One region of the Rhizobium sp. ERR 1071 genome, then DNA from elsewhere that is predicted to be linked to it. Evidence: predicted binding sites of a transcription regulator. Region 1 holds the regulator's gene; each other region holds the start of a gene.
The links. The regulator LexA, encoded in region 1, represses DNA repair genes until DNA is damaged. The targets are predictions, from matches to a motif close to TGTTCNNNNTGTGTTCNG.
Positions count from the first base shown of each region.

Region 2: FBZ99_RS24525 (helicase-related protein) is a predicted target of LexA. The motif match lies at 4,694-4,711, and genes of this name have one in related genera.
Region 3: FBZ99_RS12415 (ATP-dependent helicase) is a predicted target of LexA. The motif match lies at 3,715-3,732, and genes of this name have one in related genera.

Region 1 covers NZ_VITM01000001.1:441,347-449,011, reverse strand. Annotated here, with positions in the region: gene lpxB (lipid-A-disaccharide synthase) at 1-211, shown strand, start outside; gene gltA (citrate synthase) at 239-1,528, opposite strand; gene FBZ99_RS02235 (ComEC/Rec2 family competence protein) at 1,810-4,287, shown strand; gene lexA (transcriptional repressor LexA) at 4,268-4,990, opposite strand; gene FBZ99_RS02225 (VOC family protein) at 5,410-6,297, shown strand; gene kdsA (3-deoxy-8-phosphooctulonate synthase) at 6,294-7,133, shown strand; gene eno (phosphopyruvate hydratase) at 7,282-7,665, shown strand, end outside.
Region 2 covers NZ_VITM01000008.1:172,183-179,847, reverse strand. Annotated here, with positions in the region: gene fdxA (ferredoxin FdxA) at 362-700, opposite strand; gene FBZ99_RS24530 (RNA-binding S4 domain-containing protein) at 907-1,311, opposite strand; gene FBZ99_RS24525 (helicase-related protein) at 1,315-4,452, opposite strand; gene FBZ99_RS24520 (DUF3309 family protein) at 5,718-5,873, shown strand; gene FBZ99_RS24515 (YMGG-like glycine zipper-containing protein) at 5,919-6,173, shown strand; gene FBZ99_RS33260 (hypothetical protein) at 6,322-6,495, shown strand; gene FBZ99_RS24510 (beta-ketoacyl-ACP reductase) at 6,711-7,436, opposite strand; gene FBZ99_RS24505 (acetyl-CoA C-acetyltransferase) at 7,598-7,665, opposite strand, start outside.
Region 3 covers NZ_VITM01000003.1:473,504-481,168, reverse strand. Annotated here, with positions in the region: gene FBZ99_RS12425 (enoyl-CoA hydratase/isomerase family protein) at 1-375, shown strand, start outside; gene mmsB (3-hydroxyisobutyrate dehydrogenase) at 398-1,279, shown strand; gene FBZ99_RS12415 (ATP-dependent helicase) at 1,572-3,641, opposite strand; gene FBZ99_RS12410 (SMP-30/gluconolactonase/LRE family protein) at 3,913-4,788, shown strand; gene secD (protein translocase subunit SecD) at 4,837-7,392, opposite strand; gene FBZ99_RS12400 (hypothetical protein) at 7,486-7,665, opposite strand, start outside.

The sequences.
Region 1 (7,665 bases):
CGTTCTGCCTGAGCTCATCAACGATGTTCTGCGGCCGGGCATGCTGGCTCGTTATATGGAGCGCCTGTCGAGCGATACGCCGGAGCGTGCGGCGATGCTTGCTGGCTACGATCTGGTCTGGGAACGGATGCAGACGAAGGAGCCGCCTGGCGACAAGGCTGCGCAGATTGTTCTGGACGTTCTAGCCCATAAAAAAACCGGTCATCTCTGACCGGTTTTTTTGTTTCAATACCGAAGCTTAGCGCTTGGAAACAGGCACATATTCGCGCAGCGGAGCGCCGGTGTAGAGCTGGCGCGGACGGCCGATGCGCTGATGCGGATCCTCGATCATTTCGTTCCACTGAGCGATCCAGCCGACGGTGCGGGCAAGAGCGAACAGAACGGTGAACATGGTCGTGGGGAAGCCGAGAGCCTTCAGCGTGATGCCGGAATAGAAGTCGACGTTCGGATACAGCTTCTTTTCGATGAAATATTCATCGGTCAGAGCGATACGCTCCAGTTCAATCGCGATATCGAGCAGCGGATCGTCCTTGATGCCGAGCTCGCCGAGAACCTCGTGCGCCGTCTTCTGCATGATCTTGGCGCGCGGGTCGTAGTTCTTGTAGACGCGGTGGCCGAAACCCATCAGGCGGAACGGATCGTTCTTGTCCTTGGCGCGGGCGATGAATTCCGGAATGCGGTCGACCGTGCCGATTTCGTTCAGCATGTTCAACGCAGCTTCGTTGGCGCCGCCGTGAGCCGGTCCCCAGAGGCAGGCAATGCCTGCAGCGATACAGGCAAACGGATTGGCGCCGGAAGAGCCTGCCAGACGAACCGTCGACGTCGAAGCATTCTGCTCGTGATCGGCATGCAGAATGAAGATGCGGTCCATGGCGCGGGCAAGCACCGGATTGACGACGTATTCTTCGCAAGGAACCGCAAAGCACATACGCAGGAAGTTCGACGCGTAGTCGAGGTCGTTCTTCGGGTAAACAAAGGGCTGGCCGATATGGTACTTGTACGCCATGGCGGCGAGCGTCGGCATCTTGGCGATCATGCGCAGGCTTGCGACCATGCGCTGGTGCGGATCCGTAATGTCGGTCGAGTCGTGATAAAAGGCGGAAAGCGCGCCAACGCAGCCGCACATGACGGCCATCGGATGTGCGTCGCGGCGGAAGCCGGTGAAGAAGCGCGACATCTGCTCGTGCACCATCGTATGGTGGGTTACGCGATAGTCGAAGTCCTTCTTCTGCGCTGCCGTCGGCAGTTCACCGTAGAGAAGGAGGTAGCAAACTTCGAGGAAATCGCCGTGTTCGGCCAGCTGATCGATCGGATAGCCGCGGTGCAGCAGAACGCCTTCGTCGCCATCGATGTAGGTAATGCTCGACTCGCACGACGCGGTGGAGGTGAAACCAGGATCGTAAGTGAAAGTGGAGGTGTTCTTATAAAGGGCACCAATATCAATGACACTCGGGCCGATGGTTCCGGTCTTGACCGGCAGGTCCACCGTCTTTTCACCCCAAGTTAGTTTCGCGCTTTGTTCCGTCATGCTGATCCTCCAAGATTTGGCGGGATTGACGCCATAAAAAGCGCCAAAAGGTTAAGCGACTACCGACTAGCTATATGATCCCGAGCCTAATGCCAAGTTATCCTAACGCTGAATTGTGCAATGCAGTATCAACTTTTGGGCACTGCAGAAGCGCCTCTAATTATGCTAGGCGGCGAAACCGGCCCAATTGAGCCCTGTTTGCGTCGATTTTGGTTGAATTCATCGCCTGCTAACGGCAAAAATCGCGCAAAAGCTGTAGTTTTGCGTGGGGACGGCGGCGAGTGCCTAATTTGGAGGCATCCGAGCAGCGGAAAGAGGGTGGGGACGTTGCTGCGCTCTCGCAGCCTCGCCCTGTTGTTGCCACGAATATCTTGCCCGCCGAAGTGCCGCGACGGGAACGGACGCAGGACCAGACGCGGCTGACATCCCGGCTATTGCGGGTATCAAGCCGCATTCGGCTTGGCACCTTCGGATTGATCGAAGAGGAGGCGGCCCATGGTCGCGCGGTCCTGCTTGCGCCGATCTATATGGGCCTTGGTGCAATTTTCTGGTTCAAGGCTGGCAGCGATCCGCCTCCACAGGCTGTTCTTGTAGGCCTGTTGGTCTTCACCAGCGGCTTCGCGCTCATGCAGGAGGCAGGCAGGCTGTTTCGCCATCTTCTTTTGGCAGGCATGCTCCTTTGCCTGGGCATGGCGCTGGCGCAATGCGAGAGCTGGCGGGTTTCTACCGTCATGCTCGATTCGGCCGTGACCACGACCGTGACCGGTCAGATCGAACGACGGGAATCCTATGACAATGGACGCTGGCGCTATGTCATCCGCGTCGAGGCAACGGAAAAACCTTCCATTCGCCGCGCGCCGCAGCGGGTTACGATCTTCGTGCGCAAGCAGGCGGAACCGTTCGATTTAGGTGATCGGATCCGGGGTAGGGCGCGCCTGACTCCTCCGGCAGGACCAGCATTGACCGGTCTCAATGATTTCGCCTTCAGTTCTTATTTCAACGGTATCGGTGCGAACGGCTTTGCCTACGGAACACCGGAATTACTGTCGCCATCCGGTGATAACGCGGCCGGCTCCTTATTGGATGCGGCCGATATCTGGCTCGCTGGCCTGCGCAACAGCATAGGCGACAGGATCAGGCAAACCTTGCCGGGAGATACCGGCGCCTTTGCCGCAGCGCTTGTCACCGATGAGAGACGCGCAATCTCCAAGGATACGACCGAAGCGCTGAGAATTGCCGGTCTGACCCATATCATTGCAATTTCCGGTCTGAACATGGCGTTGTCGGCCGGCATTTTCTACATCGGCCTACGCTACTTGTTCAGCCTGTTTCCCGGTGTCGCGCAGGCCTGGCCGACCAAGAAGTTCGCAGCCCTCGGCGCGCTTCTCACTGTAACGGCCTATTATCTCATCTCCGGCTTCGGCGTATCCGCCGAGCGTGCCTTCATCATGATGGCGATCATGCTCGTGGCCGTGCTTTTCGATCGGCCATCGATCAGTCTGCGCAACGTCGCACTTTCTGCCATTGTCATTCTTGTACTGTCGCCGTCGCAAGTGCTCGGCCCGAGCTTCCAGATGTCCTATGCCGCAACGCTGGCGCTGGTGTCGGGCTATTCGCTCTGGAAACGGCGGCGGCATCGTGAAAACATCCTGCCGCGCCTTCGTGTACTAAGTCCGCTATTGTTCGTCACACGTTTCTTCGCAGGCGTGACGTCGACCTCGTTCATCGGTGGCGCATCGACCGCTATCTTCTCGATCGAGCATTTTCACCGGTTGGCGACATATGGGCTCGCCGCCAACCTTGCGGCAATGCCCGTCGTTTCTTTCATCGTTATGCCGTTCGGGATGATGGCGATGCTGCTCATGCCGCTCGGTCTCGACGGGCCTTTCTGGAAAGTCACCGGAGAGGGACTGGAACTCGTTATCATGATCGCAAGAACCGTAGCTGGTTGGGGAGGTGACATTACCTTCGGTCGCCAGCCGGCCTGGCTGATGCCCACATTCATTATCGGCTTCCTGATCATGAGCATATTGCGGACCCGGCTTCGCCATCTGGGCCTGCTATTATCGCTCTTGTCCATGGGCTTGGCGGCATTCGGATCTGGCGTACCGAAACCCGACCTGATGATCTCCGAAGATGGCGTCCTGGTCGCATTGCGCCAGGACGATATACTCGCGACCAATCGCGAGAGACCGCAGGCCTTCATTTTCGAACAATGGCAAAAGGCACTGGTTGCGGCGGACCATCAGCCTCCGACCATGCTCCCGGCTGACAGCCGACTTCCACAAATCGGCAAGGCAGATCGTTATAAGCGATTGAACAGTGAAGAACAGAAGGCGGTCCGTATCGCAATGGAAGAAGCCTTGGACCGCACCATGCAAGGCAGTTTCGCCTGCCAGAAAGGAGCATGGTGCGCGGCCATGCTTGAAAACGGCGCGATATTGGTCACTATCGAAAACGCGGCCTACCTGCCTGCGGCTTGCGACACGGGGAACATTATCGTGACGCCAATCCGGCTACGGCTCGACCATTGCCGTTCCGGAGCGATGCTCATAACCGGTGCGACATTGCGCAAAACCGGCTCCATCGAAATGGTGCTTACCGGAGACAAGCCCATCCTCTCAACCGCATTCGAGAACCCGCAGCGTCCCTGGACCAGGCATCGAACCTACGATTGGCGCACCGGCAAATTCGACGCGCCAATTGCGCCCACGTCACCCGCCATCGACAATTCACCGGTCAGTGATAGCGGCGAATAAGGCCAACGAGCTTGCCTTGGACCTTCACGCGATCCGGTCCGAAGATGCGGGTTTCGTATGCCGGGTTTGCAGCCTCAAGCGCGATGGAAGCACCCTTGCGACGGAAGCGCTTCAGTGTCGCCTCTTCGTCATCGACCAGCGCCACGACGATGTCGCCGGGATTGGCCGTCGTCGAATTGCGGATGATGACCGTATCGCCGTCGAAGATGCCGGCATCGATCATCGAATCCCCACGAACTTCAAGCGCATAATGTTCGCCGGAGCCGAGCATGTCGGCGGGAACAGTGATGTCGTGCGTATTGTTCTGGATGGCAGAAATCGGAACACCGGCAGCGATCCGGCCCATTACGGGCACCGACGCCGAGCCATTGTGATCGTCATTTGCCACCTTCGACGGAGCGGGCGGGGCAACGGGCTGCGGCTTTCCGAGGCTGCCTTCGATAACGCTCGGAGAAAAGCCGCGGCGCTGCTGCAGGCTCGGATTATAGGCGTCGGGAAGCTTGATGACTTCGAGCGCTCTGGCCCGGTTCGGCAGCCGGCGGATAAAGCCCCGCTCCTCCAGCGCCGTGATCAGGCGATGAATACCGGATTTCGATGCCAGATCCAATGCATCCTTCATCTCGTCGAAGGATGGTGGAACACCGGATTCCTTCATGCGTTCGTGAATGAAGAGAAGCAGTTCCTGCTGCTTGCGCGTCAACATCGTCTTGGAACCCCAGAATCAAGAAAAGCTGCGAAACAAATCCAGAACGGACACTATATGTTCCATATGTGTTCCGCAAGTACTTAAATTTCGGTAAAGCCTTGTGAGGTCAGTTAAATAATTGCCATTTGCGAATGGATCGGCTCGGAACATCGGCGCGCTATGTCTCCGTTAACTTACGGAAAAATAAGAAAAATGCCGCTCTACTCGCTTCCGCGACTTTGTCGTTCAGCCCGTGCGCCGAGCATTTGGATGAACGTGCCGCGCGGCTGCATGAGCCAGCCATGGCAGAGAATCAGCAATCACGTTTGCGAGATTGCCTTCGATCCATGTCGTGTGCTCCGGGTGTTCCATGCTTCCATCTTGAATTGCGCGGGGGATGGGCGCAAATCTGCTTCGGCAAGCAAACAGGAGAAGCCATGATTTCGTCTCCGCATCCGCTGGATCATCTCGTGCTGCCGACCGTCGATATCGCTTTGGCACGCGAGCGCCTCGGCAAGCTCGGTTTTACAGTGGCTCCAGATGCGCGCCATCCCTTTGGCACGCAGAATGCCTGCGTCTTCCTTGCCGATAAAACCTATCTCGAACCTCTGGGCGTCGCGTCTGCGGAGCAGTGCGAGAAGAGCATCATGGATGGCAATGTTTTTGTTGCCCGCGATCAAGCCTATCGCTTCCGGGTGGGCGAAAATGGCTTTTCGGCAGTGGTGTTCGGTACGGATGATGCGGTGGCGGATGATAAGCGTTTCAAAGCGGCTGCGATTTCGGCGGGGCGAATGCTGGATTTCTCCCGTCCGATGAAGATGCCGGATGGAACGGAAACCACGGCCGGTTTTCGTCTTGCCTTCGCCGCCGATCTGCGCGCGCCGGATTTTCTCGCTTTCTGCTGTCAGCGCATCAATCCGCTGCCGGCTGACCGCAGTGTGCTCGAGCGTCACGAAAACGGCGTGACTGGTATCGCGCGGGTAGCGCTTTGCGCGCCGAAGCCGGCGGCCTATCGCGGCTTCTTCGAGGAGCTTGTCGGTGGCCCGCGCATTATGGAGCATTCCTTTGGCCTGACGATCAAGGCTGCCAATGCCGATCTGGAGATTTTGACGCCGGAAGGAATGGAGGCATTCTATGATCTACCTGTTCGCACGAATGATCCGGGGCTCAGAGCACGTGCAATCCTTTTCAAAACGCGCGATCTTTCCGTGACATCGTCGCATTTCACTGCTAACGGCGTCACCTATACGCGTAAGAACAATCGTCTATTGGCGAGGTTGGCACCCGGTCAGGGCGCATTGTTCGCCTTTGAGGAGATAATATGAGCACGAATTCGGAAGTCACCGTCGGCGAGGGTGCCTCCAAGGTCCTCTTTTCCAATACTGCAAAGCTGTCGCTGATTGCCGGCCCCTGCCAGATGGAAAGCCGCGACCATGCGTTCATGGTTGCCGGCGTCCTGAAGGAACTCTGCGGCAAGCTGGGCATCGGCCTTGTCTACAAGTCCTCCTTCGACAAGGCGAACCGCACATCGCTGTCAGGCAAGCGTGGCATCGGCCTGGAAAAGGCGCTGGAAGTCTTTGAAGACCTGAAGAAGGAATATGGCTTTCCGGTTCTGACCGATATCCATACGGAAGAGCAGTGCGCCATCGTTTCCAAGACGGTCGATATCCTGCAGATCCCTGCTTTTCTGTCGCGCCAGACCGATCTTTTGGTTGCAGCCGCCAAGACCGGCCGCGTGGTCAACGTCAAGAAAGGCCAGTTCTTGGCGCCGTGGGACATGAAGAACGTGCTTGCCAAGCTGAACGACAGCGGCAACCCGAATATTCTTCTCTGCGAGCGCGGTGCCTCCTTCGGCTACAACACGCTGGTCTCGGATATGCGCTCGCTGCCGATCATGGCGGCGATGGGCGCGCCCGTCATCTTCGATGCGACCCATTCCGTGCAGCAGCCTGGCGGGCAGGGCGGCTCGACCGGCGGCGACCGCCGCTTCGTCGAGACGCTGGCGCGCGCGGCCGTCGCTGTCGGCGTTGCCGGTCTCTTCGTGGAGACGCATGAGGATCCCGACAATGCACCGTCCGACGGCCCAAACATGGTCTATTTGAAGGATATGCCACGGCTTCTGGAGAAGCTGCTGGCCTTCGACGCCATTGCCAAGGCTTGAAACGTAGCCGGCATTCAACAGGCTGACATGAATTTACGTTACGGGCCTGCAGGAGTGCCAAATCGCGGCGCGGATCGCCATTGTAATTTCCGCGCCTTCGATTAAGACGATTTAAATCGATTTATAAACCAGCGAGCAGGAAGCTATCATGACCGCAATCACCGACATTATCGCCCGCGAGATACTCGACAGCCGTGGCAATCCGACTGTCGAAGTCGATGTCTACCTCGAAGATGGCAGCTTGGGCCGCGCGGCGGTTCCGTCGGGCGCATCGACCGGCGCGCATGAAGCCGTCGAGCTTCGCGACGGCGGCAAGCGCTACCATGGCAAGGGTGTCGAGAAGGCCGTCGAAGCCGTCAATTCGGAAATCTTCGACGCCATCGGCGGCATGGACGCCGAAAACCAGATCCAGCTCGACAACATCATGATCGAGCTTGACGGCACGCCGAACAAGTCGCGCCTTGGTGCAAACGCTATCCTCGGCGTCTCGCTGGCCGTCGCCAAGGCTGCTGCCCAGAGCGCCAACCTGCCG
Region 2 (7,665 bases), on a different contig from region 1:
CGGGGTGCCGGGTCAGTCAGGCCCGGATGAGACGGACGTACCGTCGGGTCACTTCATCCTGGTCCAGCCAGACTTATGCAAACAGAAACCCATCCATCGCGATCCGGGACCCGACAACACAATACGTTGATATGTCAAGGAAACCGCGTACGGATTGGTGATTTGCTTTCGTGATGGTTTTGGGCATGCGAAATGCCGCAGTGGATCAGTATGAGGAACCTATCACAAAAATCTGAGGAAATCAATAATTTGCTGCACGCGCGCCAAAATGGCCACGTTGACCGACCAGCGGCCCAACGGCAATGATTCGCTTTCTGCGATATCGACTACACCTTTATCGCTGGCCTGTCACGACCTTCGATCAGTCGCCCGCGCCGGGGTTGGCCGAGAAATATTTCTCGAATTTACCCTGCTCGCCGTCCATTTCCTTGGCTTCCGGCATCGGGTCGCGCTTGACGGTGATGTTCGGCCAGATGGCGGCGTATTCCGCATTGACCTTCAGCCACTTGTCGAGACCCGGCTCCGTATCGGGCTTGATCGCCTCGGCAGGACATTCCGGCTCGCAGACACCGCAATCGATGCATTCGTCGGGATGGATGACGAGAAAGTTCTCGCCTTCGTAGAAGCAGTCGACGGGGCAGACTTCCACGCAGTCGGTATATTTGCAGCGGATGCAATTGTCGGTCACGACATATGTCATGAAGCACTCCAGGAATGTCTCTAGTTCCCGCGGATGCGCAACCTGGAACGTCGCACCTCTCCGCGGAGCCGAACGGGCACACGAATGCGTCACGCACAAACGCGCCGTCCGGCGGGTTACCGGCAGGTTGATCGTGAGGTATCCACTTTGCCAGCCAATTTCAAGGACAAACAATCTTGAAAACCGCCTGCGACAGGCAGAGTTTTCTAATCGTCGTCGGCGGTGAGGCGGTCGATTGCGCGCCGATCTCGTTTCGTGGGTCTGCCGCTGCCCGGTGCGCGCAACGCCTGCTCGAACGGGGTGAGACGTTTTGTCTCATCCGGCGGCGGCGTCAGATCTTCGTAAAGCAGCCTGGCTTCCTCGAATGGCCCCCTGCGTTCGCCGGACGCCCGCACGATCAACACAATATCGCGACGCTCCAGCGAGAGCTCGATCCGATCGCCTGCCTTGACGCCGAAGCTCGATTGGGCGATCCGCTCGCCATTCACCCTGACACTGCCGTTTTGCACATAGAGCTGGGCCAGCGAACGGGATTTCACCATGCGGGCAAAGAACAGCCATTTGTCGATGCGCTGGCGCGAACCGGAAAATGGCTGTTTCTCGTCCGTCATGGCCTATTTCTTCATCTGCTCCTTGAGGGCAGCGAGCTTGGCGAAAGGAGAATCCGGATCGATCGGCTTTTCCTTGCGCGGCGGCTTGGCCTCGAAGCGCAGCGGCTGCGACGCGCCGCGATTGTTGCGATCATTCCGGTCGCCGCGCTCCTGACGATCGCCCCGTTCGCCACGGTTGCCCTGATGCTGCGGACGGCCACCTTCGCGATTGCCGCGCGGACCCTTATCGCCGCCACGAGCTTCACGATTGTCGCGTCCGTCGCGACGATCACGACCGCCTTCGCGACTTCCTTCACCGGCGGCTTGCTCGCCGCCACGGCGATTGCCCTGGTGACCACGCCCCTCGCCCTGCGGGCCGCGGCGATCGCCATGGCCGCGACCACCCTGGCGCTGCTGATGGTCATTGCGACCACCCAGACGCCAAAGCAGAACCGGCTTGGGCTCGGCTGCTTCCGCGGCAACTGCACCAGCTTCGGTAACCTCGGTAGACTCAGTCGCTACGGCAACCGGTTCAGCCGAGACATCCGCAGCCGGAGCTGCTTCCTGGGTGACAGCTTCCGTTTCCTTAGCCGGCTCGTCGCTCGAAGCATCGGCATCGTCATGGTCGGCTTTTTCAGTAACGGCATCTGCGGCCGGCGCCGCTGGTGCCGCAGCCGCATCCTGCTGGGCGAGGAAGGCCGCGGCCTCCTCCGCCCTGACCGCATCGGCGCGATAACCGAGACCCTTGAGAATTTCCTCCATGTCCTCAAGCGTCGCGCCGAGAATGGAGAGCATCGCGGTCGTCGTCGTGAAGCGACGGCCGTCATAGGCGCCGTCGGGGCGCGAAGCCTGGCCAGGCTTCCACTGCAGCAGCGGACGAATGAGGTCCGCCAAGCGCTCCAGAATGTCGATACGCACCGCGCGCTTGCCGAGGAACCGGAAGCCTGCAAGCTTGTAGAATGTGCGCTCATATCCAGGATCGGTAACGACCGAGGTACGGCCGGCAGCTAGAACCGGAATCAGATCGCCATAGCCGGGCTTGTCCAGGCCGTCATTCTTCAGTGCCCAGAGCAGCGTAATGAGCTCGGCCGGAGCGGGTTTCAGAAGGGCGGGCACGAAAATATGGTAGGCGCCGAAGCGAACGCCGTAGCGGCGCATCGAGGCACGCCCGTCCTGATCCAGCGACTTCACTTCCTCAGTGACATCCCGGCGGAACAGAACGCCGAGATTCTCCACCAGCTGGAAGGCCAGTCCCTTGGCAAGGCCCTGCAGATCTTCGGCGCGCTGGAGATCGTCCAGCGGCTTCAGGACGGTGCTGATGTGGTGATTCACGAAGCGTTCAATACGAGCGGCGACATGATCGCGCGCATTGCCGGTCAGCTGCTCGTCGGCGAGCAGGATGACGCGCGGACGCATGACATGATCGCTGCCTGACAGGCGCGCGACGGGATCGCCGAGCCAGCGCACGAGGCCATCGGCACTGATCGCGAGATCGCCGTTACCGGCCGCATGCAGACGTGCGGCACGTGCCTCGAATTCCAGCGCCAGCGCCTTTTGCGAGGCCGTCTGGACAGCCTTGGCATCAGGCCCTTCGGTCCCTGCGATAGGCGTGAACCGGAATCCGGTCAACTGTCCCACATGATGTCCCTCAACGAAGACATCTCCATTCACACTGATTTCAGCTTCCAGCATCGCATTCTCTCTCAGGCGCTTCATGAGCACAGATGTCCTGCGATCAACAAAGCGTTTCGTCAACCTCTCATGTAACGCGTCGGACAATCGATCTTCGATTTCCCGCGTCTTTTCTTGCCAGTGTGTCGGATCGGCAAGCCAGCCAGGCCGGTTCGACACATAGGTCCAAGTCCTTATCTGCGCGATTCGCGCCGAAAGCGTGTCGATCTCGCCGTCCGTCCGATCGGCGCGATGCACCTGTTCGGCCAGAAAATCCTCTTTCACCGTGCCATAGCGCACGAGATCGGAAAAGAGGGCGGCAATGAGATCGGCGTGCTGGGCAGGCGTGATGCGCCGATAGTCGGGAAGCGCACAGGCCTCCCACAATTTCTCAACCCGAGCCGGGTTGCTGGCAAGATCGACTATCTCCAGATCGCGTGACAGATATTCCAACGCCTGCTGGTCTACCGCAGGCAGCGCCCGCGTCAAGCCCTGCACGCGAGGCGCGTCTTCCAAACTTGCACGCAACGCCGCGATCGAAGCGAAATCCAGATCCTTGCTGCGCCATTGCAGCACCTTGACCATATCGAATTCGTGTCCCTCGATCCGGCGCACCAGCTCGTCATCGAACGGGTCCACCTGCCCCGTCACCCCGAAAGTGCCATCCTTAAGGTGACGGCCGGCACGACCTGCGATCTGGCCAAGCTCGGCCGGATTGAGGTTGCGGAACTGATAGCCGTCGAACTTGCGGTCCTGGGCGAAGGCGACATGATCGACATCGAGGTTGAGCCCCATGCCGATCGCATCTGTCGCAACCAGATATTCGACATCACCTTCCTGATAGAGGGCCACCTGCGCATTGCGGGTACGTGGACTGAGCGCCCCGAGAACGACGGCCGCGCCACCGCGCTGGCGGCGGATAAGCTCGGCGATCGCATAGACCTCGTCGGCGGAAAAGGCGACGATCGCCGTGCGCTGCGGCAGGCGCGTGATCTTCTTCTGCCCGGCGTAGAAGAGATGCGACAGCCTGGGCCGTTCGAGAACCGTAATTCCTGGCAGAAGCTGTTCGAGAATCGGCCGCATGGTGCCGGCACCAAGCAGCAGGGTTTCATCGCGGCCGCGCAGATGCAGGATACGGTCGGTGAAGATATGCCCGCGCTCTAGGTCACCGGCAAGCTGCACCTCGTCAATGGCGACGAAGGAAGCGCGCGTCTCGCGCGGCATGGCCTCGACGGTGCAGACCGAATAGCGCGCATTGGGTGGCGATATTTTTTCCTCGCCGGTCACGAGCGCGACATTGTGTGCCCCGACCTTTTCGACGACGCGCGTATAGACCTCGCGGGCAAGCAGCCGCAGCGGCAGGCCGATCACGCCGCTGCCGTGTGCCACCATGCGCTCGATAGCATAATGGGTTTTGCCGGTATTGGTTGGTCCGAGCACCGCGGTTACGCCGCGTCCGCTCAGGATCATGGGCTGCGAAGTCTGAGTCATAGGTCCGTGCATGGGCGAGAAACTACCGTCTTCCGATCAGCATGTTCCTCCTGGAGGAAACGAACAGATGACGACCATATGTGACAAAGGCAAGACCCGAATGAAAAAACAGATACGACAACAACCGATTTCATATTTGATCGCCTCAACCATAAGCTACATTTCGGCTGCATCCCATGCGAGTCCCGGCGATTCCGGAACAGCTTGAGAACGAATCGGAGACGAATCGCTGACTCCACTGCGTTCCTTATTTGTTCACGACTACATATGGATTTCAATGAAAAGATTCACACCAAATGCTGAATCTTGTTTACGCAACTTTTCCAGCGCAAAAGGAGTCAAGCGGAGAATGCCCAGCCAGCGAAATTTCCGATCGCATTATGGTTAATGGTCTGTAAATAATGAAGTTTCGCGTGAATCAAAGGATCGCGTTAACATCCGGGCCAAAGCCGGAACGAATCGGAGACGAATCGCAGATTCCAGGCGGTTCCGTTTCTGTTCTCCACAATATTTAGTGTTTCCCGGCCGCGGACATACCGGACTCTGAATGGTTGAGACCCGAATTCCGGCCGAATCTGCGATTGTGATTAACCTTTTAACGAGCGCAGCTATAACGAATCAGCAAATACACGCAATAGCTGCAGCCATTAACACATCGATCAAAGCCGGAACGAATCGGTGACGAATCGCGGATAGAGGCAGGTATCGTATTCGTTCACGGCTACATATTGTATTTCGTCGGAACAGCATCGCGAAATAGCACTGCCATGAATAGACGAACCTCCCACAAACCTGCAGCAAATTAACCAATCGGCCGGCGAAAGCACCATCTATGCGGTTCACCTGGGCTCCACTTCGCCCTTCCGGCACCTTGATGGCGTACCTGGAGGAGGCTCGCGGTTAGCCCAAGTCCAAATAGAGAACGAATCGCCGACGAATCACAGACATCGGTCCTTTCCCGTTTCGTTCACCACAAGCCATTGTATTTTAATCATATTTTAACCATACAAACGGATCTCCCATCGCTCCGGCGACGGCGATATGACGTTGCCGCACTAACGTTTCCCTAAGGCCCAGGCTCCCGCCTACTCGCATTTTTATTTCTTAGCCGGAACAATTATCGAGCACGCAAGTTTATCTGCACAGAATTGCGGAACTCAGCCTGTTCCTGGATACGGATTTGAGCTGAAGCGCTGGAAGGATAACGTCGGATCGGAAGCGATATTGGCGGGACATTCAAGCGATCGACATGGAGGAGACACATCATGCTTGGTACGGTATTGCTTGTGATACTGATTCTGCTGCTGATCGGCGCACTACCCAGCTGGGGTTACAGCCGGGCGTGGGGGTATGGCCCATCGGGTGGTCTCGGGCTTGTTCTCGTCATTGTCCTTATTCTGTTATTGATGGGACGGATTTGATCCGCGGTTTGTTGTTCAAACCTCGCAACACCAGGGAGCTACACCATGAAGAAGATCATCCTCGCGATCGCCGTCCTCGGCGCATTGGCATCGTGCACGTCTACGGAAAAAGGCACGGCCATCGGAGCCGGTACCGGCGCGCTGATTGGCGGCGTAGCCACGCATAGCTGGGGTGGCGCCGCTGTCGGCGCAGTCGCTGGCGGTGTGGTCGGCAACCTCATCGGACGCTCGGAAGATCGTCGCGGATATTGCATCTACCGCGATCGGTATGGTCACCGTTACGAAGCTCGCTGCCGCTAAAGCCAGCATCGCCTGACCGATCGTCCTTTACGGCCGGTCAGGACGCGTTCTGGAACAAACTCACGGAACAACCGTTCCCTCAGGAAAATCGTCTTCCCGCGGCATCGCCCGGGGGAAGGTGGCAGTGTTTTGAGAAAGGAACGGCATCATGGCCGCAATCATCGCAAGCATTGCAGCACTCGTGCTCATCGGCACGACTTTCTACGCCCTCGCCAGCGCGGCAAGAGCACGCGGAAAGGAAAAGCAGCAGGGCGCACTTGAAGCCGTCGTTCTGGAATTCAAGCCACGGCAGCGACAGCAAGCAAATTCAAACCGGGGATGATTGCACGCCGGGAATGGGAACTCTTAGTCCACCCCTAGAGCCGGATGAGTCGGCCTAAATCTGAATCCGCTGTAATCCCCTGACACTTTTCGGCATCCCGCTCCATAACGGTCTGAAGCGGCTCAGCCTCTCGCAAGAGTTCCGAACCGCTCCATCTCATTACCTTTACGCAACTTCGGATGAGAAAAGCTGCCCTGCGCTTCTTCTGGAATTGCTTATACGAAGAGCTGGCCGCCATTGGCAGATATGGTCGATCCCGTGATGAAACCGGCATCGTCGCTGGCGAGGAAAACCGCGATACGGGCGATTTCCTCAGGCTCGCCGAGGCGCCCAACGGGGATCTGCGGGATGATGCGCTCGTTCAGCACTTTCTCCGGCACCGCCAGCACCATCTCAGTACCGATATAGCCAGGGCAAATCGCGTTCACGGTGATGTTCTTGGCGGCCCCTTCTTGGGCAAGCGCCTTGGTGAAGCCGAGATCCCCTGCCTTGGCGGCGGAATAGTTCGCCTGGCCCATCTGCCCCTTCTGGCCGTTGATCGAAGAGATATTGATGACGCGGCCGAAGCTGCGGTCGCGCATGCCCTGCCAGACCTGATGCGTCATGTTGAAGAGGCCGGTGAGATTGGTGTTGATGACCTCATGCCACTGCTGCGGCGTCATCTTATGGAACATGGCGTCACGGGTGATGCCGGCATTGTTGACCAGGATGTCGACATGGCCGAGATCGTGCTCGACCTTGGCAATTCCCTTGCCGCACGCCTCATAGTCGGTGACATCCCATTTGTGGACCGAGATACCCGTCACATCGTGGAAAGCCCGGGCCTTCTCGTCATTGCCGGCATAGGTTGCCGCCACCTTGTAACCCGCATTGTGCAGCGCCATCGAAATGGCGGCTCCGATGCCGCGCGTACCGCCGGTTACCAATGCCACTCTGCTCATGTGCCACTCCCCTTTTTGTTGCGGAGGCGGGACGCCCGAAGCTCGGGTAGCCCGCTCCGCTTTCACCACTTCTTCTGGAAATACCCTTCAAGACGCCTCAGAGCGTGATGCCGAAAATGTCCCGCGGTTTTCGGACGACATCTTGCTCTACTTTTTTGATTTTAAAGCGCTTCGAAGCACATGGCGACGCCCATGCCGCCGCCGATGCACAGCGTGGCAAGCCCCTTGC
Region 3 (7,665 bases), on a different contig from region 1:
AATCGGGATGTGATCGACCGGGCGTTTTCGGCAAACACGGTGGAGGAGATTCTGAAGGCCTTGGCCGGTGAGCCCGGAGAGTTTGCCGCTGAAGCCGCAAGCGTGATTGCCAGCCGCTCGCCGACCAGCCTGAAGCTGACCTTGCGGCTTCTCAGGGCAGGGCGAAGGAGCGCCGATCTTGCCGAATGCCTCAATCGTGAACTCGGCGCCTGCAAGGGCATATTGTATAATCACGATTTCTACGAAGGCGTGCGTGCTGCCGTCATCGACAAGGACCGCAATCCGAAATGGTCGCCGGCGAGCCTTGCCGAAGTGACGGCGGCTGCCATCGACCGCTTCTTCATACCGGCGCAGCCACCGCTTTTCGCAAAATAACCGATCATGGGAGGAAAACATCATGACACGGATCGCCTTCATCGGCCTCGGCAATATGGGGGGCCCGATGGCCGCCAATCTCGTCAAGGCCAGCCACGCCGTCACAGGATTCGACCTTTCGCATGATGTGCTGAAGGCAGCCGAAGCATCGGGGGTAAAGCCTGCCAGCGTGCTCACCGAAGCCCTGGCGGATGCAGAGGTGGTCGTGACCATGCTGCCGAAGGGCCAGCATGTCCTCACCGTCTGGACCGACGTGCTGCGCTCCGTGCCCAAGGGGACCCTGTTGATCGACAGCTCCACCATCGATGTCGATAGCGCCCGCAAGGCGCATGCGATGGCCGGTGATGCTGGTTGCCTCTCGCTCGATGCGCCCGTTTCCGGCGGCACAGGCGGCGCCGCAGCGGGAACGCTGACTTTCATGGCGGGCGGCTCGACGGAGAGCTTTACTGCCGCCAAGCCGTTGCTCGAGGTGATGGGCAAGAAGATCGTCCATTGCGGCGATGCCGGCGCCGGCCAGGCGGCGAAGATCTGCAACAACATGATTCTCGGTATCTCGATGATCGGCGTCTGCGAGGCCTTCGTGCTTGGCGAAAAGCTCGGCCTCTCGCATCAGGCTCTCTTCGATGTCGCCTCGACTTCCTCCGGCCAATGCTGGTCGATCAATACTTATTGCCCGGTGCCCGGTCCCGTGCCGACATCTCCGGCCAACAATGATTACAAGCCCGGCTTTGCGGCGGCGTTGATGCTCAAGGATCTACGGCTATCTCAGGAAGCGGCACTCTCCAGCGGCGCGTCAACACCGCTGGGCGCAGAGGCGGCGCAGCTCTACGCGCTCTTCGAAAAGCTCGGCAATGGCGGCCGCGATTTTTCGGCAATCATCGAGATGTTTCGCGAGGCCAAGTGAGGATGGCTGGATAGTTAGCCGGGTGCAGGGCTGCCCCTCACCCGACCCTCCCCCCGCCCGCGGCAGGGGAATCGCATATGAAATGAGGTCGTTGCTACGCACCCCTTCTCCCCTCGGGGAGAAGGTGCCGACAGGCGGATGAGGGGGCCGCCAAGAGCACGAAAGCCCGCGTATTCAAATCCGTCACCCCCTCATCCGACCCTTCGGGCCACCTTCTCCCCGAGGGGAGAAGGAACTTGCGGAGGCGGCATCGAAGAACATGCCTGACCCGCCCGGCCTCAATAACCCCAATTCACCGCCACATGCCCCGCATCCGCGCGCCCACATCGACGCGTACCTCCCGCGCCCGGATCGCGGCGGCACTTTCAGGCCGTGCCTGCGGCCAGCCGCAAATCTCGAAGAACTGCAGCAAGGTCGCGGGAATGAAACGGGTGCGCGAGGCAAAGACATGCTTGTCGCCCTGCGCATGCTGGCCGTGCACGAAGAAGCGCTGCGGAATGACGAGGTCGAGATTGTCCTTCGCCCTGGTCATAGCGACGTAGAGCAGCCGCCGTTCCTCCTCGATCTCGGCCGATGATCCGACCGCGAGATCGGCGGGGATGCAGCCGTCGACGGCGTTGAGGATGAAGACCTTCGTCCATTCCTGGCCCTTGGCGGAATGGATAGTCGACAGGATCAGGTAGTCCTCGTCCAGCAGCGGCACGCCGGCCTGATCGCTGGTGGCGTCAGGCGGATCAAGCGTCAATTCCGTGAGGAAGCGCTCGCGCGAGCCGTAGCCCGCGGCGATCTGTTCGAGCTGGACGAGATCCGCCTGGCGGGTCGCGGCATCCTCATGCGCGCGTTCCAGATGTGGCTCGTACCATTGGCGAACGAGGCCGATTTCCGCCGGCCAGCCGGCCTTGCCGCTTTTGACCTTGCGCATCGTCTCGACGAAAGCGGCCCAGTCGTCTCCCGTGCGCGGCGGTGGCGGCAGTTCGGTGAGTGCGGTAATCGGGCTTGCCTCTTCGCCGATCTGGTCGAGCACGCGCTGCGCCGTGGAGGGGCCGACGCCGGGCAAGAGCTGCATCAGGCGGAAGCCGGCGACGCGATCGCGCGGGTTCTGGGCGAAGCGAAGCGCCGCCAGCATATCCTTGACATGAGCGCTATCGAGGAACTTCAGCCCACCGAACTTGACGAAGGGAATGTTGCGCCGGGTGAGTTCCACTTCCAGCGGGCCGCTATGGCTGGAGGTGCGGAATAGCACTGCCTGTTGCTTCAGCCTTACGCCGCCCTCACGATTTTCCAGTATCTGATCGGCGATGTAGCGCGCCTGATCGGCCTCGTCGCGCACCGTCACCAGCCGCGGCCGTTCCGTGCTTTGCCGTTCGGTGCGCAGGTTCTTGGTGAAGCGCTCCGAGGCGAGATCGATTACAGCGTTGGCGGCAGCAAGGATCGGCTGCGTCGAACGGTAGTTGCGGTCGAGCGTCACGATATCGGCCGAGGGTGTGAAGGCTTTCGGGAAGTCGAGAATGTTGCGCACGGTCGCGGCGCGGAAGGAATAGATCGACTGCGCATCGTCACCGACGACGGTCAGTCCGCGGCCATCGGGCTTGAGAGCCAGCAGAATGGAGGACTGCAGCCGGTTGGTGTCCTGATATTCGTCGACAAGCACATGGTCGAAGCGGCTGCCGATATCCTCGGCGATCAGCGGCTCCTGCAGCATATGCGCCCAATAGAGCAGCAAGTCGTCGTAATCGAGCACGTTCTGCGCCTGTTTCGCCTCGACATAAGAGGCGAAGAGATCACGCAGCTGCTGCTCCCACATGGCGCACCACGGGAAGTAATCCCGCAGCACGCCGTCGAGCGGCGCTTCCGCATTGACGGAGCGCGAATAGATCGCAAGGCACGTCGCCTTGGTCGGGAAGCGGTTCTCCGTCTTCGAAAAGCCGAGGTCGTGGCGCGCGAGGTTCATGAGATCGGCGCTGTCTTCCCGGTCGTGGATCGTGAAGGCCGGGTCGATGCCGATCTGCTCGGCATAATCCCGTAACAGACGCGCGCCGATACCGTGGAATGTGCCGCTCCAGGCAAGCGCGTCGGCGGTGATACCGGCATTGGCCCCCAGCACCTCGCGGCAGATCCGCTCGACGCGACGGCCCATCTCGGCGGCAGCGCGGCGCGAAAAGGTCATCAGCAGGATGCGGCGCGGGTCCGCACCTCTAACGATTAGATGCGCGACGCGATGGGCAAGCGTATTCGTCTTGCCGGAGCCGGCCCCGGCGATGACGAGCAGCGGCCCGGCAATATGACCGTCGCCTGCCGTCGTGCCATGTTCCACCGCCAGCCGTTGCTCCGGGTTCAGCTTTTCCAGATAGGCGGCGGTCATCAACTCTCCTGAATACCTCCGGCAGCAGGCGGAGCGCGGCATGCGGCGAATCGCAAGCGCGAAAATATAGGGACGTTCTATGGATGTTCCGAATCGCCAAAGCCTGTCAAGATGAACAGGGCCTGCACGCGGATGACCTCCGGCGCAAGAATCTTATCCGGATTTGCACTCGTCCGGCTCGAAAAGGATCTTCTTCGTGCTTATGTATCATTCCGGCGCAGCATTTTGAGTTTTTGGGGCTTCGTAATGCGTAGAATGAAGGTTTCAAAACATGAACGAAACGATTGCCACCGGGCTGCGTCTGCCTAGCGGCCTCGTGGCTTTGCCGGACGGCCGCCTGACGGTCGTGGAAATGGATGCCAGTCGCCGCTGTCTGAAACTTTTCGACGCAAGCGGCGTACCGCAGGAACTTTGCCGGGTCGGCGGCCGGCCGATGGGGATTGCGGTCGATGGCGACGGATGTTTCTGGGTAGCCAACGGCCCGGAGAATTCTCTTGTCAGATTATCGGCGCAAGGCCGCGTCCTGCAAGTCATCGAGGGTAGCGCGGATGGTCCGTTTCTGCATCCGAATGCACTCGCTTTCGGACCCGACGGCCTGCTTTACATGACTGATTCTGGCATCCGTCTTGCCAATCTTCTCGAAGGCGGCCACATCCATCCCGATTTCTTCAAGGCGGCTTACAATGGCTGCGTCTATCAGATCGATCCGGCTGAGGGACGGGTCATCCGTGTCCTCGCAGCCGGTCTGCTCTTTGCGAGCGGCATTGCCTTCGATGCCGATGGATTGCTCTATTATAGTGAAACACTGACTGGAAAAATCTATCGGCAGGTCGTTGGCGGCAGGCAGGAAATGTTTGTCCAGTCGATGACATCGCCCGCCGTGAACGCGCTGCGCGGGCCGGCCGGCCTCGCCTTTGATCGCAGCGGCATGCTTTACTGCGCCATGTACGGCCTGGGTGAAATTTCCATGGTGGACGCCGAGGGAAAAATGGCCGGTCATATCCGCACGGACGGCGCGCGCCCAGCTAATATTGCTTTTACCGTCGACGGCAAACATCTGCTCGTCAGCGAACAGGAAAACGGTGTCGTGGAAAAGATTACGGCGCCGCGTCCGGGCTTGCCTTTGCATATGCCGCCGATTTCGTAGGGCGGCGAAGGACATGCCCCGAAGCCGGGCATGTCCTCTTTTCATTTATTATGCCGCAGGAATCTGCTTGTTGTCCTTACCGGATTTGCCGTCTGTCGATGCCGTATCATTGGCAACCGGCTTGGCATGACGGCGGCGCCAGTCGCCGAGGAACAGCAGGATCGGTGCGGCGATGAAGACCGACGAGGCGCCGGCAACGAGGATGCCGAACACCATCGGGATCGCGAAGCTGGAGACGGCGCTGCCGCCCCAGATTGCCATCGGCACCAGCGCCAGGAAGGCAGTGGCGTTGGTATAGAGGCTTCGCGCCAGGGTCTCGTTGATCGATTTGTCGATGATGTCGCGCAGCGGCATCGACTTGTAGAGCCGCATGTTTTCACGCATGCGGTCATAGACCACGACCTTGTCGTTCACCGAATATCCCACAAGCGTCAGGATCGCGGCGATGGCCGTCAGGTTGAAATCGAGGCCGGTGATCGCGAAGAAGCCGATCGCCTTGGTGACGTCGAGCACCAGCGTCACGATGGCGCCGACCGCGAACGGCCATTCGAAGCGATACCAGATGTAGAACAGCATCGCCAGGCTGGCGATCACGACCGACAGGATGCCGGCCCAGGCAAGCTCGCCCGAAACCTTCGGACCGATGACATCGGTGCCTTCGATGGTCGCGCTCGGGTCGATCTTGACGATTTCGGCTTTAAGCTTGGTCACTGCCGCCGTCTGCGCCTCTTCGCCGCCGTCCTGGCGCTGGGCGCGGACAAGGAGGCTGTTATTGTCGCCGAAGGACTGCAGTGCGATTTCGCCGAGGCCGAGCGTGTTCAGACCCTCGCGGAACGTCGCCAGATCGGCCGCGTCCTTGGTCTTGACCGACATCTGGATACCGCCGCGGAAATCAACGCCGTAGTTGAGGCCCGGATGGATGAACAGGACCACCGAGGCGAGCGACAGGATCGCCGAGACGGTGACGCCGAAGAAGCGGGCCTTCATGAACTGGATGTGCTTGTCATAGGGGCTGAAGGGGATCAGCGGCCTGATGTTGATCACCTTCAGCTTGCGGCGACGGGTGATGGCGATCATCACGACACGCACGAAGGCGACGGAGGTGAACATTGAGATGATGAGGCCGAGACCCATGGTCACGGCAAAGCCGCGAACCGGGCCGGAGCCGAAGTAGAACAGGATGGCGGCGGCAATCAGCGCCGTCATGTTGCCGTCGATGATCGTCGAATAAGCCTTCTTGAAACCGTTATCGATGGCGGCGAAGGCGCCGCGGCCCTTCCGGGTTTCTTCGCGGATGCGCTCGTTGATGAGAACGTTGGCATCAACCGCGAGGCCGATACCAAGGACGACGCCGGCGATGCCGGGCAGCGTCAGCGTGGCGCCGACAAGCGTCAGGGCCGAGAAGGTCAGGACCGTGTGGATGAGCAGGGCAACATTCGCCAGAATCCCCCAGGCGCCATAGAGCACGAAGATGAAGGCGGCAACCAGAACGAAGCCGACCAGGCCGCTATAGATGCCCTTCTGGATCGCGTCGCTACCAAGGTCGGCGCCGACGGTGCGCTCCTCGATGACGGTGAGCTTGGCCGGCAGGGCACCGGCGCGCAGCAAGGCTGCAAGCGTGGTGGCGCTGTCTGCGGTGAAGTTGCCGGAGATCTGGCCCGAGCCGCCGGTGATCGGCTCGCGGATATTAGGCGCACTCAGAACCTTGTTGTCGAGGACGATGGCGAAGGGCTTGCCGACATTTTCGCGGGTGATTTCGGCAAACCGGTTGGCGCCGGCGCTGTCGAAGCGGAAGGTGACGAGCGGCTCGTGCGTGTTCGGATCGAAGCTGACGCGGGCATCCGTCAGGCGGTCGCCGGACAGTTCGATGCGGTCGAGAACCGGATAGCTGTTGCCCTGCTCGTCCTTCATGATGGTGACGCCGGGGCCGGGATTGTTCGGGTCGACGTTATCGGCCAGCAGATGGAAGGACATCTTCGCGGTCGAGCCGAGAAGCTCGCGCAGGTGCGACGGATCCTGTGCGCCGGGAAGCTGGACGAGAACGCGGTTCGGACCGACGCGCTGAATGGTTGGCTCGGCAACGCCCACCTGGTCGACGCGCTTGCGGATAACTTCAAGGCTCTGCTGAACGGCGGAATCGACGTTGGCCGAAATACCGGCCGGCGAGAAGGACATCGCGATCGTCGCGCCATTCGGCTTGATGTTGAGATCGGACTGGCCGGCCGAGAGGCCCGACGTGATCGTATTGGCCAGCGTCTGCAGCTGCGTCACGGCATCGCTGCTCTGCGAGGCGTCGCTGAGCGTCACGACGATCTGGTCGCCATTGCGGACGATCGAGCGGGTCTGGATGTTCTTGTCGCGCAGCACGCGGCGCGCGTCCTGCTGCAGCGATTGCAGCCGGCCGTTCGTCAGGTCCTTCTCGTCGACTTCGAGAACGAGATAGGAGCCGCCGCGAAGGTCGAGGCCGAGCGAAACCTGGCTATGAGGCAGCCAGGATGGGATCTTGCTGAGAACCGACGGCGGCAGCGCGTTCGGCAGTGCGATCAGAAAGCCAATGACGATGATCACCGTATAGAGTGCCACGAGCCATGGTGAGGTACGCATGGGTATTATCCTTGAAAATAGGCTTATGCCGACGGTCTGGCCGCAGGCGGACTTGAGGTCGTGTCGGAAATTCAGCGCGTCTGCGCCAAACGCTTAGGCGAGCGCGCCTGGAGGCGCACGTGCGAGATAGGCGTGAAACGCCAGGGATTCGAACCGTGTGGCATCATCCGGGCGGTACGATTGCCACGAGGTTGCCGGATATCCGAGGGTAGGGAGGGCAGCAAGCGTTGCAGGCCCTATATCGTGCCATGTAGCTTTCGGCGTCACCAGCCG